DNA from 2 places in the Bacillus sp. LR--39 genome. Region 1 is predicted to be linked to the other one. Evidence: predicted binding sites of a transcription regulator. Region 1 holds the regulator's gene; the other holds the start of a gene.
The links. The regulator NrdR, encoded in region 1, represses ribonucleotide reductase genes. The targets are predictions, from matches to a motif close to AACACNATATATNGTGTT.
Positions count from the first base shown of each region.

Region 2: the regulator NrdR is predicted to act here: its motif matches at 2,673-2,690, upstream of nrdI (class Ib ribonucleoside-diphosphate reductase assembly flavoprotein NrdI).

Region 1 covers NZ_JBSIOT010000001.1:172,060-179,675, forward strand. The annotation lists gene ACWHAR_RS01000 (MFS transporter) at 1-479, opposite strand, end outside; gene ACWHAR_RS01005 (winged helix-turn-helix transcriptional regulator) at 663-1,049, shown strand; gene ACWHAR_RS01010 (glyceraldehyde-3-phosphate dehydrogenase) at 1,257-2,279, shown strand; gene speD (adenosylmethionine decarboxylase) at 2,518-2,898, shown strand; gene nrdR (transcriptional regulator NrdR) at 3,147-3,605, shown strand; gene ACWHAR_RS01025 (replication initiation and membrane attachment family protein) at 3,717-5,126, shown strand; gene dnaI (primosomal protein DnaI) at 5,151-6,086, shown strand; gene ACWHAR_RS01035 (TVP38/TMEM64 family protein) at 6,118-6,759, shown strand; gene ytxC (putative sporulation protein YtxC) at 6,825-7,616, shown strand, end outside.
Region 2 covers NZ_JBSIOT010000001.1:1,126,101-1,133,716, reverse strand. The annotation lists gene ACWHAR_RS05650 (YmaF family protein) at 88-492, shown strand; gene miaA (tRNA (adenosine(37)-N6)-dimethylallyltransferase MiaA) at 591-1,535, shown strand; gene hfq (RNA chaperone Hfq) at 1,575-1,796, shown strand; gene ACWHAR_RS05635 (YmzC family protein) at 1,893-2,168, shown strand; gene ACWHAR_RS05630 (hypothetical protein) at 2,251-2,466, shown strand; gene nrdI (class Ib ribonucleoside-diphosphate reductase assembly flavoprotein NrdI) at 2,726-3,118, shown strand; gene nrdE (class 1b ribonucleoside-diphosphate reductase subunit alpha) at 3,078-5,180, shown strand; gene nrdF (class 1b ribonucleoside-diphosphate reductase subunit beta) at 5,198-6,187, shown strand; gene ACWHAR_RS05610 (hypothetical protein) at 6,236-6,856, shown strand; gene ACWHAR_RS05605 (N-acetylmuramoyl-L-alanine amidase) at 6,906-7,616, opposite strand, start outside.

The DNA of each region.
Region 1 (7,616 bases):
TGCTGGCCGAGATAGGTGCCGAACGGAACGCCGGTCACCGTAGCCACCGTCAGCCCCGTAAACATAATGGAAATCGCGCTTGCTCTTTTATGCTCCGGCACGATATTGGCGGCGATTGTTGCCCCGATTGACATGAAAATGCCGTGGGAAAAAGCCGAAATAACCCGTGCCGCCAGTAAGACGCCGATTGAGGAAGCGCTCGCTGCGAGTGTATTTCCGGCGATAAAAATTAACATCACCCAGAGCAGCAGCGTTTTCCGTGACATGCCGGATGTGAGAGATGTTAAAACCGGCGCGCCGATCGTTACGCCCAGAGCATACATGGAAACGGTAAGCCCCGCCGTTGTCACAGGTATATGCAGATCTTGAGATATAAGCGGCAGCAGCCCGACGCTGATAAATTCGGTTGTGCCGATCGCAAAAGCGCTGACGGCTAATGCCAGCAGCGCTGGTAAATAGCTTTGGCGATGTGAAGACATCTGTTTTCCTCCTTGAACGATAATGTATGGTTGAAATGATGCCGGGTAAACGATATAAGTATAAGAGTACATTCCTTTTCAGCCGGCAAATGTCATTATGATCGATAGAAGTGTCATTGAAAAGAACGTACTTTTAAGTGCCATAGGCACTTTTTAGTTCCTATAGATGAGGAGGAATTACCGTTGCTGAAGAAAAAATACAATATATCCGTAGAAGCGGCGCTTGAAGTGATCGGCGGAAAATGGAAGTGTGTGATCCTCTGCCACCTCATGCGCGGGAAAAAACGGACAAGCGAATTGAAGCGGCTTATGCCGGACATCACCCAGAAGATGCTGACACAGCAATTGCGGGAGCTGGAAGCTGACGGCGTCATCAACCGGATCGTGTACAATCAGGTGCCGCCGAAAGTGGAATACGAGCTGAGTGAATACGGGCACAGTCTGGAAAGAATTTTAAACGCGCTGTGCGACTGGGGCGCGATGCATATTGCTAAACGGTACGGCGAGGTGTCTTCCGTTTTAGAGGACAGCATTTTAAATGACAAATTCAAAGAACCGGGACAAATATAAGAAAAAAGCAGGCAGCCTGAGACGCTGATCCTGCTTTTTTTATGGAAGAAAGATCATTTTATATGCAAAAAAACCGATTGAACAACATATTGATCGGTATAAGGGTGGATTTTTATCAAGTTGTACTGGCGGATTTCTTTTAATGTGTTATACTATATATAAATAAAGGTAAATTAGAGTGGCATATTAAAAAGGGGTGACCTGAGTATGAAGGTAAATGTAGCAATCAACGGGTTTGGAAGAATCGGAAGAATGGTGTTCAGAAAAGCAATGGAAGATGATCAAATTCAAATAACAGCCATTAATGCAAGCTATCCCCCGGAAACGCTTGCTCATTTGATAAAGTATGACACAATTCACGGCAAATACGATCAAGAAGTTGAGACCTCCGACGACAGTCTGATCGTCAATGGAAAACATATTATGCTGTTCAATCGCCGGGACCCGAGAGAGCTTCCGTGGAAAGAATGCGGAATAGACATCGTCGTAGAGGCAACGGGGAAATTTAATTCAAAAGAAAAAGCAATGAGCCATATTGAAGCAGGAGCGAAAAAAGTTATTTTAACGGCTCCGGGCAAAAATGAAGACGTTACCATTGTCATGGGAGTAAATGAAGAGCAGTTCAATCCCGATGAACATGTCATTATTTCAAATGCATCCTGCACGACAAACTGTCTTGCGCCGGTCGTCAAAGTGCTTGATCAGGAATTCGGGATTGAAAGCGGCCTGATGACGACTGTTCACGCTTACACGAATGATCAAAAAAATATCGACAATCCGCATAAAGATCTGCGGAGGGCGAGAGCGTGCGGAGAATCCATCATTCCGACTTCTACAGGCGCCGCCAAAGCGCTGTCGCTCGTGCTGCCTCATTTGAAAGGAAAACTTCACGGTCTTGCTTTGCGTGTTCCCGTTCCGAATGTGTCATTAGTGGACCTTGTCTGCGATCTGAAAACAGATGTGTCGGCCGAGCAAGTGAACGCCGCTTTCCAAAGAGCCGCAAAAACGTCGATGTACGGAATTCTTGATTATTCGGATGAGCCGCTCGTTTCTTCGGATTATAATACGAATTCACACTCTGCGATCATCGACGGACTGACAACGATGGTGATGGAAGGCCGAAAAGTAAAGGTGCTCGCCTGGTATGACAATGAATGGGGATATTCCTGCCGGGTCGTTGATCTTATCCGTCATGTCGCCGCGCGAATGAAACACCCGTCAGCTGTGTAGACTAAAGATCATGGACATTTGTTAGAAAAAAACCCTTAACGGCATATTCGCAAAAAACACACCTTGCAAAATAAACTTAAACACAGTATACTATCTTTCGTGAACTTCTTGCTCGTGACTGCTTCGGAATTACTTAAAGGGTTAGGACCTCTCCGGACTAACTTTCCCCCGTGGTAAATGGCCGGGTCAGTTCTCGGAAATTCACTTTTTTAATTCTTGTTAAGGGGGGTCCATGATTATGGAAACAATGGGGCGTCACGTCATCTCCGAGCTGTGGGGATGCGATTTTGATAAGCTCAATGACATGGATTTTATTGAAAAAACGTTTGTAAATGCTGCTTTGAAATCAGGAGCTGAAGTGCGTGAGGTCGCATTTCACAAATTTGCACCGCAAGGCGTAAGCGGAGTCGTTATCATCTCTGAGTCACATTTAACGATTCACAGTTTTCCTGAACACGGATATGCAAGCATTGATGTTTATACTTGTGGAGACCTGGATCCTAATGTGGCTGCGGATTACATTGCGGACGCATTACATGCAGATACAAGAGAAAACATTGAAATACCGAGAGGAATGGGGCCTGTACAGATTAAACAGGCACAAGCGAAAGTACTGTAATTTTCAAAACGCAAACACAAGGGAGCTAAGCTGAAAAAGCCATTACGCGCTTTGAAGCTGATGCTCCTTTTCTAATGTAAAAAAACAGCATTGCTTTTTCTTTAAGCATTTTTTTTGTAAAATAGAAAAGATAAGGCCGGTCTATCGGCTCTCCCAACAAATAGGCTCATCCTAGAAACGTTGGCGGGCATTTACCGGAAGCTTGCGAACCGCATTACAGCAACGAAACAGATGGGAGCTGATCCAATTTGAAATGTCCTTCATGCCAGCATAACGGTTCCCGCGTACTTGATTCACGGCCTGCGGACGAAGGGAAATCAATCCGCAGAAGGCGGGAATGCGAAGCCTGCCATTACCGCTTCACTACATTTGAGAAGTTTGAAGAGATGCCTCTGATCGTCGTGAAAAAAGAAGGCGTCCGGGAAGAATTCAGCCGTGAAAAAATGCTGCGCGGGTTAATTAAAGCTTGTGAAAAAAGGCCCGTTCCTTTAAAAACATTGGAAGACATGTGCTTTGATATTGAAAAAGAGCTGAGAAACCAAGGCGTATCTGAAGTCAAAAGCGAACTTGTCGGAGAAATGGTAATGGACCGTCTGGCGAAAATCGATGAGGTGTCTTATGTCCGCTTTGCCTCCGTCTACCGGCAGTTTAAGGATATAAACGTGTTTATCGATGAATTGAAAGATTTAATAAAGAAAGAACGCTGAGAGAGCTAAGAGATTGTGTCTGGCTCTTTTCTCATGAGCAAAATTGGCATTTGATAGATCGCAGAAACGGTGTAAAATGAGAGTAGAAACATATCGGAAGGTTTGAGAATCATGGCTGACTATTGGAATGACGTATTGCCTGTAGATCCTTATACGGTCAAAAGCCGTTCGCTTCTTCAGGATGTCGACAGACAGGTTTTGACACATCTGTACCAGCCGCTGATCGGTTCTTTTGCATTCTCCCTTTATATGACCTTATGGGGGGAGCTTGAGCAGAACCGCTTGTGGGGAGCGGAATCCACGCACAGGCAGCTGATGGGCATGATGCAGTCAAATTTAAAAAAGATTCATCATGAACAGGGAAAGCTTGAAGGAATCGGGCTGCTGAAAGTGTATATCCGGGAGTCCGAGCAAAAAGAGCGGATGTTTATTTATGAGCTGCTTCCCCCGCTCAGACCGAATGATTTTTTTGAAGACGGCATGCTGAATGTCTTTCTTTATAACAGAGTCGGTAAAACGAAATACCAGCAGCTGAGACAATTTTACACGCATCCTTCCGTCGGCGCGGACGCAAGGGAAATTACCCGTCCGTTTAATCACGCCTTTGCCTCTTTTCAGCCGAGTGAATGGAAAATGACGCCTGATATGGAAGAGGCGATGAAGCTCCCCGAGGACTATGAGACGGCGTCTGTCGGACAAGCGCCTTCCTATACGGTGACGGAGGAAGTGTTTGATTTTGAGCTTTTCATGGCGGGACTGTCAGAAACGATGATACCGCGTAAATCAATCACACAGGACGTGCGGGAGAGCATTAAAAAGCTTTCATATTTATACGGAATAGATCCTATCTCCATGCAGCACGTCGTCATGACCGCAATTAATGAACAAGATACGATAACGGCCGAAGCGCTGAGGAAAGCGGCCAGCGACTGGTACCAAATTGAAAGAAGCGGGAAGCTTCCGGAACTGATTGATAAAACACAGCCTGTCACCTTGAGAGAAAACCGGACGGAAAAGGACGATTCATTGAACGGCGAACTCATCGCACAGCTTGAGACCATATCACCGAGAAAGCTTCTTCAGGACATTGCGGACGGGACCGAGCCGTCAAAAGCCGACTTGCAGATTATCGCCGATATTATGTTCGAACAAAAGCTTGAGCCCGGCGTCACCAATGTGCTGATTTATTATGTCATGCTGAAAACGGATATGAAGCTGTCCAAAAACTATATCCAAAAAATCGCCGCCCACTGGGCCAGAAAGAAAGTCAAAACGGTACGGGAAGCAATGAAGCTCGCAATAGAAGAGCACAGGCAATATCTTGATTGGGCGGACGGCAAAACAAACGGCGCGGCGCGCAGCAAAAAAACCGTCCGGGAAGAAAAGCGCCCTGATTGGATGAAAGAAGAAGAAACCGGGAAGAAACAAGAACAGCCGGCTCTTTCCGCGCAGGATCTTGAAGAACAGAAGAAAAAAATGATGGAAGAAATGAAAAAACTGAAAAAATACTCTGCCTATTGAGACAGAGAAGCGGGGTGATATTGAATGGAACCGATCAGCCGATCATTAGAAGGCGTGACGAAAAGACCTGACTTTCAAAAACGCCTGGAACGAATGCAGCAGCAAGTCATGGCCGACGAAGACGTCCAGGCTTTTTTGAAGGAACAGAAAGATGTAATCAATCAAAGCATGATTGACAGAGGATTAAATAAACTGTACGAATTCGTTCAGCAAAGCAAGCAGTGCGCCTTCTGTTCGAAAGACAGCCGGACGAACAGCCTGCTTGAAGGCTATCATCCGAAGCTTGTGATCAACGGGCGTTCCATCGATATTGAATATTACGAATGTCCGGAAAAGAGAAAGCTCGACCGCCAGAAAAGGCAAAAGTCCCTGATGAAGAGCATGTATATCCAGCAGGATCTTCTCGGCGCGACGTTTCAGCAGATCGACATTACCGATCCGAGCAGAGTCGGCATTTTCCAGCATGTGACGGATTTTCTGAAGAGCTATAATGAAACGGGAAAAGGCAAAGGGCTGTACCTGTACGGAAAATTCGGAATCGGAAAGACATTTATTTTAGCCGCCATTGCTAACGAACTGGCGGAAAAAGAGTATTCATCAATGATCGTATATGTTCCCGAATTTGTCAGAGAGCTGAAAAACTCGCTCCAGGATCAGTCATTGGAGGCGAAACTGAATATGGTAAAAACGACGCCCGTACTGATGCTTGATGACATCGGAGCGGAGTCAATGACAAGCTGGGTCAGAGATGAGGTCATCGGCACCGTGCTTCAGCACAGAATGAGCCAGCAGCTTCCCACTTTCTTCTCGTCTAATTTTTCACCAGACGAGCTGAAGCATCATTTTACGTATTCACAGCGGGGAGAAAAGGAAGAAGTAAAAGCGGCAAGACTGATGGAGCGGATTTTATATTTGGCTTCGCCCATCCGTCTTGACGGGGAAAACCGCCGCCGTTCATGATGCCGGCGTCCAATGGGAAGGATTTGAGGGAATGAGGAATAAGAAGGCTGTCACTTGGGCTGCGGCTGCGGCGGGAGCGGGCCTTTTGCTGTGGGCAAACCGCAAATATCTGAATCTGTCGCCTAAGGAGATCCGGCTGTGGGTATTATCGTTCGGTATTTTTGCGCCGCTTGTGTTTATCGGAATTTCCATCGTCAGGCCTTTTGTGCTGTTTCCCGTATCAATCGTTTCCGTCGCCGGAGGATTGGCGTTCGGCCCGTTTTTCGGCACCGTGTATACGCTGGCGGGCTCAATGGGCGCTGCCGCCGCGTCTTTTTTTGCGGCGTGGCTGTTTGCCTTTAATGAGAAAAACCGTCATGGAAAAATGGAAGCCATTCAAAAGCAGATGAAAACCAATGGCTTCTTTTATATTTTTATCCTGCGCATTCTGCCTGTTAACTTTGATGTGATCAGCTATGCCGCGGGCCTATCGAAAGTCAGGCCGATGACGTATTTTTTGGCGACCGCAGCGGGCATCATTCCGGGGACGATCGTCCTGAATGTGCTCGGCGCGAGCTTTATGTCCGGCAATGTGCTGACCGTACTCTGCGTGATCTGTCTTTACATCGTATTTTTATCGCTTCCCGTTATATTTAAAAAGAAGGTGCGCCATTTGTTCGGCGGTGAAAGCTAACCTTTACGTCTATTTTAAAAACATCCCCCATATACTTGTAACAGATGCCGTAAGGGGGGACAAATATGCTTGAAGTGATCTTTGAAGATGACCACGATACCGCCGCTTTTTTACATCTCATTCAGCAATCGGACGACCGGAGACATTTTATTGTCCGTGAAGGCATAAAAAAAGTCGGAATCGCAAGGTCTGAAACGGCTTTTTGCGTTCAGCGCTTTATTGAGCCGATACTTGTCAGGTTTTTTTTGGAATGCAAAGAAGACGAGCATATGCTTTCGCTTATTGAGGATGCATACTGCTTCACCGATCAGGATGAACAGCAGCAAATCCTTCAGCTTGCACACAGCATTATGGAAGGAGAGCTTGATGATCATCCGTTCGAGCCGAAGAAAGAGCCGCGCACACAGTTTATTTCAGATGCACTCCGGACGATTTCACTTGATGCGGGTGTTTTTTCCGTGCGTTCGTTTCAGACGTTCCGGCTCGGCAGGTATTATGAGCGGCTCAGAGAATACGCGGAGGCTGCGATAGATGAATACCGGATGGAACAGGAATATCAAAACTTTATCCAGTCTCTGAGAGATTATGTGACATCCAATCCGCCGCGGATGAAGAAAGTCCGCATCGTACATGACCGGGCTTTTACGCTGTGGGAGCTGCGCTATTTGTCAGAACGGGAACAGAAAAAATACATAGACAGACGGTTTGTGCGGGAGCACCCGATGTATATAGATTCCCATCTCCTTGCGCCTCTGATCTCCATTGCGCCTGAGACGGTAGAACTGTATACGGACAAACCGGAGCATATGATGTCCAGAACGATTCAAAACGTGTTTCAGGAGAGGGTGCGCCTTTTC
Region 2 (7,616 bases), 950 kb from region 1:
CAAGAATAAATTTGAGATGATAACAGAGTATTCAGCCCACCAATTTTTGATTGGGCGTTTATCAAAAAAATAAAGGAGTGAGCTTTTGTGGGCCTGTATCAGTCCGATTGGTCAAAAAAACCTCCGCACACACACGCATACCGGGCGGTTACGGATGTAGTGCAGGGGCATTACCATTTGATTGAAGGCTTTTCGCAGCCGGAGAACGGCAGCAATACAGATGAGCATACACATTTCTATACGGGCATCACCTCGTTTGAAAACGGCCATTTTCATAGGTATTACGGCATTTCCGGCCCTGCCATCCCGAGGGTTGACGGAACACATTACCATGAGCTTTCAGAGACCACCTTTGCCGCCTACAATGAGCCGATTCAGATCCAGCACGGCGGCGTCGTTTACGATCCGCGGGAGGAAGGACGGAAAACGCACCGCCATACACTCAAAGGAAAAACGAGAGAGGTTGTCGGAAACGAGCCGATCGGGTGGTAGTGGACGTTTAGCGCTCAGGAAAAAGGGCAAAATGGATAGGTGCCTGAAGAAATGAATGCTATAATTAGGGGGAGATTTATAAAAGAGAGTGATACATATTGAAAAATAAAAAACAGCCTGTCGTCATACTTGTCGGACCGACGGCAGTCGGAAAAACAAAACTAAGCATCGGACTCGCGAAAATGCTGAATGCGGAAATCATCAGCGGAGATTCCATGCAGGTATATAAAGGGATGGACATCGGAACGGCCAAAGTCACCGAAGAAGAGACAGAAGGCGTGCCGCATCACCTGATTGATATTTTGGAGCCGTCCGACACTTTTTCAACGGCGGATTATCAGAAAATGGTAAGGGGAAAAATCACCGAGATTGCCGATAGAGGAAAGCTGCCGATGATTGTCGGGGGAACGGGTCTGTACATTCAGTCCGTGCTGTATGACTATACGTTCACGGAAAACTCCGGTGACCCTGTATTCCGGGAGCGCATGGAGAAACTGGCGGCTGAAGAAGGGGCGGAAGCGCTTCATGCCAAGCTTGCGGCAACCGACCCGGAAGCGGCGACAGCCATTCATCAAAACAATACGCGAAGAGTCATCCGCGCGCTCGAAATTCTGCATGTATCGGGAAAAACAATGTCAGAGCATCTTAAAACCCAAAAACGGGAGCTGCTTTACAATGCGGTTCTTATCGGTCTTACAATGGACAGAGAAGTGCTGTACGACCGGATTAACGAGCGCGTTGACCTGATGCTGGAAACCGGCCTTCTTGACGAAGTAAAGCGGCTGTATGATATGAATATCCGGGACAGCCAATCGATTCAGGCGATCGGCTATAAAGAGCTGTATGAATATCTTGATGGAAAAGTGCCGCTTCCTCAGGCTGTGGAGCAATTAAAACAAAATTCTAGGCGATATGCGAAACGCCAGCTGACCTGGTTTCGCAATAAAATGCCCGTTTCATGGACAGATATGACGCCGCCTGTTGATATTGAGCAGAAAAAAAAGGAAATTTTCGAGTGCATAGCAGGAAAACTGGAAATTTAATCGAAACAGTATTGTATTGAGAACCAAGGAGGACGAAACATGAAACCGATTAATATTCAAGATCAGTTTTTGAATCAAATCCGAAAAGACAATACGTTCGTCACGGTGTTTTTACTCAACGGCTTCCAGCTTCGCGGCCAGGTAAAAGGCTTTGACAACTTTACCGTTTTGCTCGAAACGGAGGGGAAGCAGCAGCTTATTTATAAACATGCCATCTCCACGTTCGCCCCGCAAAAAAACGTCCAGCTTGAGCTTGAATAGACTTTTTGAAAAAGACCATGAACAATGGTCTTTTTCTATGCGCATCTGTATATTGCAGGCTGTATATCGGATACATAAAAGGGGGTTCGGAAAATCGTGTTCGAAAGTGAAAATGAACTGAGAAGAATCAGGATTACGCTCGTTTGGATCGCTGTTTTTTTGCTGTTTGGAGCTTGCAGCAATCATGAGACGGTGGTGACGGATGATGACGGCGGCTTGGCGGATACCGAACCGCAGACAGAAGGCATGGTGCAGCTGGAACATAATCGTTTCGGCATCGTTGAGGACGGTTACTTAAAAATATACCGCTATGATGAAAAAACGAATAGAATCGAACTGAAAAAAGAAACGGCGCTGGATGAGCTTGAATAAATTTCACAAGCGTTCGAATTTACAAAGCGGGCCGCACAAGCTACACTAAGTACTGACATTGATCATGCAGAGGGTGAGACGATTGAAACACAAGGTGATAATCAACCATTGGGAAGAAACTTGTGAAGATGATTCCTGCTATGAATATGGAACCAGCATCATCGTTGACGGCAAAGAACTGATCAGAGAGGCTTCCATCACAAGCGCTCTGAAAGCCGTACTGAAAGAAATCGGTGCTGATGTGGAGATTGAAGAAACCGTTGAAAGCGAAAAAAAATGTGATTCTTACAAAAAATAAGAATAAAAGTCTAGACTACTAAGCAGTTTTTTTTCATGTTATGATAGACATCGGCTTACACATGACACCTTGAGTAGGATGAGAGATGATTCTCGTTCTGCTCTCTTTTTTGGGCGTTAATCGGGCTAGAGCCAAAGTCCGCTCTTTCAAAAATATGAATTTTTTATAAATCGATCTCAATATGTTGTGTTTTTCTGAGAGGTTAGTATACTATATATAGTGTTAAGAGATTCATTATTTTTGATAGGTCGTGATAAGGATGGTTCAAATCATATTTGATTCAAAGACAGGGAATGTTCAGCGTTTTGTGAATAAAACAGACTTCCAGCTGATCCGCAAGGTGGACGAAACGGACCACGTGGACACTCCGTTTGTTTTGGTCACCTACACGACAAACTTCGGCCAGGTACCGGCATCAACACAATCATTTCTCGAAAAATACGCCCATCTCTTATTAGGAGTCGCTGCGAGCGGCAACAAAGTATGGGGCGATAACTTTGCAAAAAGCGCCGATACCATTTCAAGACAATATCAGGTGCCGATCTTGCACAAATTTGAACTCAGCGGCACATCTAAAGACGTTGAATTGTTTACTCAGGAGGTAGAAAGAGTTGTCACAAAATCAAGTGCCAAAATGGATCCAGTTAAATAACGAAATCATGATCCAACAAGATGGAAAATTCCAGTTTGATAAAGATAAAGAGGCTGTACATAGCTATTTTGTTGACTATATCAATCAAAACACAGTTTACTTTCACGATTTAAAAGAGAAGCTGGATTATTTGATTGAAAACCAATACTACGAAGAGGAATTCTTAAGCCTTTACTCTTTTGAAGACATTAAAGAAGTGTTTAAGACAGCTTACGCAAAGAAGTTTCGTTTTCCTTCCTTCATGAGTGCGTTTAAATTCTATAATGACTATGCTTTGAAAACGAATGACAAGAAAAGAATCCTCGAGCGTTATGAGGACCGAATCTCAATTGTTGCGCTGTTCTTCGCAAACGGCGACACTGAGAAAGCAAAAGAATATGTGAATCTGATGATCAATCAGGAATATCAGCCGAGTACACCGACATTTTTGAATGCCGGCAGAAAACGCCGCGGAGAACTGGTGAGCTGCTTCTTGCTCGAAGTCAACGATTCCTTAAACGATATTTCACGGGCGATCGATATTTCCATGCAGCTGTCTAAATTGGGCGGCGGGGTTTCTCTTAATCTGTCGAAGCTTCGCGCGAAAGGCGAAGCGATTAAAGATGTTGAAAACGCCACAAAAGGTGTTGTAGGCGTCATGAAGCTTCTTGATAATGCGTTCCGTTACGCTGACCAAATGGGCCAAAGACAAGGCTCAGGCGCGGCGTATTTAAATATTTTCCACCGCGATATCAATGATTTTCTTGATACGAAAAAGATTTCTGCGGATGAAGATGTGCGCGTCAAGACGCTTTCTATCGGTGTCGTCATTCCGGATAAGTTCGTTGAGCTTGCACGTGAGGATAAAGCGGCTTATGTATTCTATCCGCATACGATTTATAAAGAATACGGCCAGCATATGGACGAAATGGACATGACGGCGATGTATGAGGAGCTTGTCGACAACCCTCGTGTCAAAAAAGAAAAAGTGAATGCGCGCAAATTGCTTGAAAAGCTTGCCGTTCTCCGTTCTGAGTCAGGTTATCCGTACATTATGTTCCAGGATAACGTAAACAAAGAGCACGCGAATAACCACGTATCAAAAGTGAAATTCTCGAACCTTTGCTCTGAAGTGCTTCAGGCGTCACAGGTTTCAGCTTACACAGATTATGACGAGGAAGATGAAATCGGCTTGGACATTTCCTGCAACCTTGGTTCATTAAATATACTGAATGTCATGAAACATAAATCGATTGAGCGCACGGTGAAACTCGCGACGGATTCCCTGACTCATGTATCTGAGACGACGGATATCCGCAACGCGCCGGCAGTCAGACGCGCGAACAAAGCGATGAAGTCCATCGGTTTAGGCGCTATGAACCTTCACGGTTACCTGGCCCAAAACGGCATCGCGTATGAAAGCCCGGAAGCAAGAGATTTCGCGAATACGTTCTTTATGATGGTGAACTTTTATTCCATTCAGCGTTCAGCTGAGCTTGCGAAAGAAAAAGGCGAAACGTTTGAGCATTATGAAGGCTCCACTTATGCAACGGGAGAATATTTCAATAAATACATCGAAAAAGAGTTCTCACCGGCATACGAAAAAATCGCTGCGCTCTTTGAAGGCATGCACATTCCGACAATCGAAGACTGGAAAGAGCTGAAGGCGTTTGTCGCTGAAAACGGCATGTACCACAGCTACAGACTGTGCATCGCGCCGACAGGCTCCATTTCCTACGTCCAATCCAGCACGGCGTCCGTTATGCCGATCATGGAACGGATCGAAGAAAGAACATACGGAAATTCAAAAACGTATTACCCGATGCCGGGGTTAGCGTCTAATAACTGGTTCTTCTACAAAGAAGCTTATGATATGGACATGTTCAAAGTGGTGGATATGATCGCGACAATCCAGCAGCATATCGATCAGGGAATCAGCTTTACCCTGTTTTTGAAAGATACGATGACAACTCGTGATCTGAATCGTATTGATCTGTATGCCCACCATAGAGGCATCAAAACCATTTACTATGCAAGAACGAAAGATACCGGGCAGGACAGCTGTCTTTCTTGTGTCGTTTGATTAAAGGAGAGTTTACAGTGACAAAAATTTATGACGCAGCAAACTGGTCAAAGCATGAAGATGATTTCACCCAAATGTTTTACAACCAAAACGTAAAGCAGTTTTGGCTTCCGGAAGAGATCGCATTAAACGGCGATCTTCTCACTTGGAAGTATTTGGGTAAAAATGAGCAGGATACGTACATGAAGGTGCTCGCCGGCCTGACACTGCTTGATACAGAGCAGGGGAACACGGGCATGCCGATTGTGGCCGAGCACGTCGAAGGTCATCAGCGAAAAGCGGTTCTTAATTTCATGGCGATGATGGAAAACGCGGTGCACGCAAAATCATATTCAAATATTTTTATGACGCTTGCTCCGACTGAAACGATTAATGAAGTATTTGAATGGGTTAAACAAAATAAATATTTGCAGAAAAAAGCGCAAATGATTGTCGGGCTTTACAAAGCCATTCAAAAAGACGATGAAATTTCACTGTTCAAAGCGATGGTTGCTTCCGTCTATCTGGAAAGCTTCCTTTTCTACAGCGGTTTCTATTATCCGTTATATTTCTACGGACAAGGAAAACTGATGCAAAGCGGTGAGATCATTAACCTGATCCTTCGTGACGAAGCGATTCACGGCGTGTATGTCGGTCTCCTTGCTCAGGAAATTTATAATAAACAGACAGAAGAGAAAAAAGCAGAGCTTCGTGAATTTGCGATTGACCTTCTGAATCAGTTATATGAAAATGAGCTTGAATATACAGAGGACTTGTACGATCAAGTCGGACTCTCACACGATGTAAAGAAATTCATCCGCTATAACGCCAATAAAGCTTTGATGAACTTAGGGTTCGATCCTTACTTTGAAGAAGAGGATATTAATCCGATCGTATTAAACGGATTAAACACCAAAACAAAATCACATGATTTCTTCTCCATGAAAGGGAACGGCTACAAAAAGGCGACGGTAGAACCGATTAAGGACGAAGATTTTTATTTTGGCCAAGATGAAGAGCAGATATAATATCTGCTCTTTTGGCTTGAGTGGAGAGGTAAGACAGGAGGAACGGGCATGAATAAAATGGATGAAATCATCTTGGCTGCACCGCGGAGTGACGTTTTTCAAAACGAAATGCTGACATTTCAGGGAGTCAACAGCGAGGATGAACGTATCGTAAAAATTATGGCTCAAATTGAGGCGCATTTTTTTGAAATCAGAAGAGGCGACGCGGAAGAGGACCCGCGATTTAAACAGCCGATTCCGTATGTCGTCATCCGCCGCGATGATGAGGTGTTTGTGTATGAACGGCTCGCGGGCGGAGGGGAATCACGCCTCCATAATAAGCTTTCTCTCGGCTTCGGCGGACACATGAACCCTATGGAAGGGGCGGCTTCATTTTCGGAAGTGCTGAAACAGAATACCGACCGGGAGCTGGCGGAAGAACTGTACATTCGCGAGGAGGACAAACAAAACATTGTCACACTCGGCCTGATTAATGATGATGAAAACGATGTAGGGAAGGTGCATATCGGCATCCTTTCTGCGCTCCAGTTAGCGTCTGCGGCACAAGTCGAAGTGAAAGAAAAAGATCAAATCGCCGGGCGCTGGATGAAACTGAGCGAACTGAAAGAGGAAAATGTGTATCAGCGTCTTGAAGCTTGGTCTCAGTTTGTCGCCGATATACTTCAATAACAAAAAACCCCTGTTCGTCCCAAAAAAGGGAGAGCAGGGGTTTTTTCATTTAGTCTTGCACAATGAAGGCATCAAATCCGGCTTTTTCGGCCCGCGCTGCCAACGCTTCAGCATAATCTCTGGAAGAGAATGCGCCGATCTGCACTTTAAATAAGCCGCCTTTTGGAAGCACAATCGCGTCAAAACCTTTAGACTCCGCATCGGCGGCAAGCGCATCAGCATTTGCTTTCACTTTGAATGCACCGATTTGCACTTTATATAAGTCAGCCTTTTTTTTTAGACCGAAAGCTTGCTCCAAGCCCTTGGCATGTCCTCTTGCAAGGCTTTCAATAAAACTGACTGTTTTCAGTTTGTTTGCATCAGCTGACGTATCAACAAAACCATTCTCCGTCAAAATCGCCGGCATACTTGTCTCCCGCAGCACATGGAAGTTGGCTGTTTTTTTTCCTCGGTCATTAAAACCCGATGCTTGAATCACTTGCGTGTGGACGGCTGATTGGTAAGTCGAGGTCGGCGCTCCGACACCGGGGTAAATATAGCTTTCGAATCCGGTTCCGCCTCCTGAGTTAATATGAATGGATAAAAAATAATCTGCGCCCCAGCTGTTGGCGGCATCCGTTCTTTCCGTCAGGCTGACCGTCTTATCGCTTGTCCTGCTCATTGTGACAGAAACTCCTTCATACTCATTCGTCAGAATCGTGCGCAAAGCCAGCGCGATCTCCAGCGTGACCGCTTTTTCCTGAAGTCCGTTTCCGGTTGC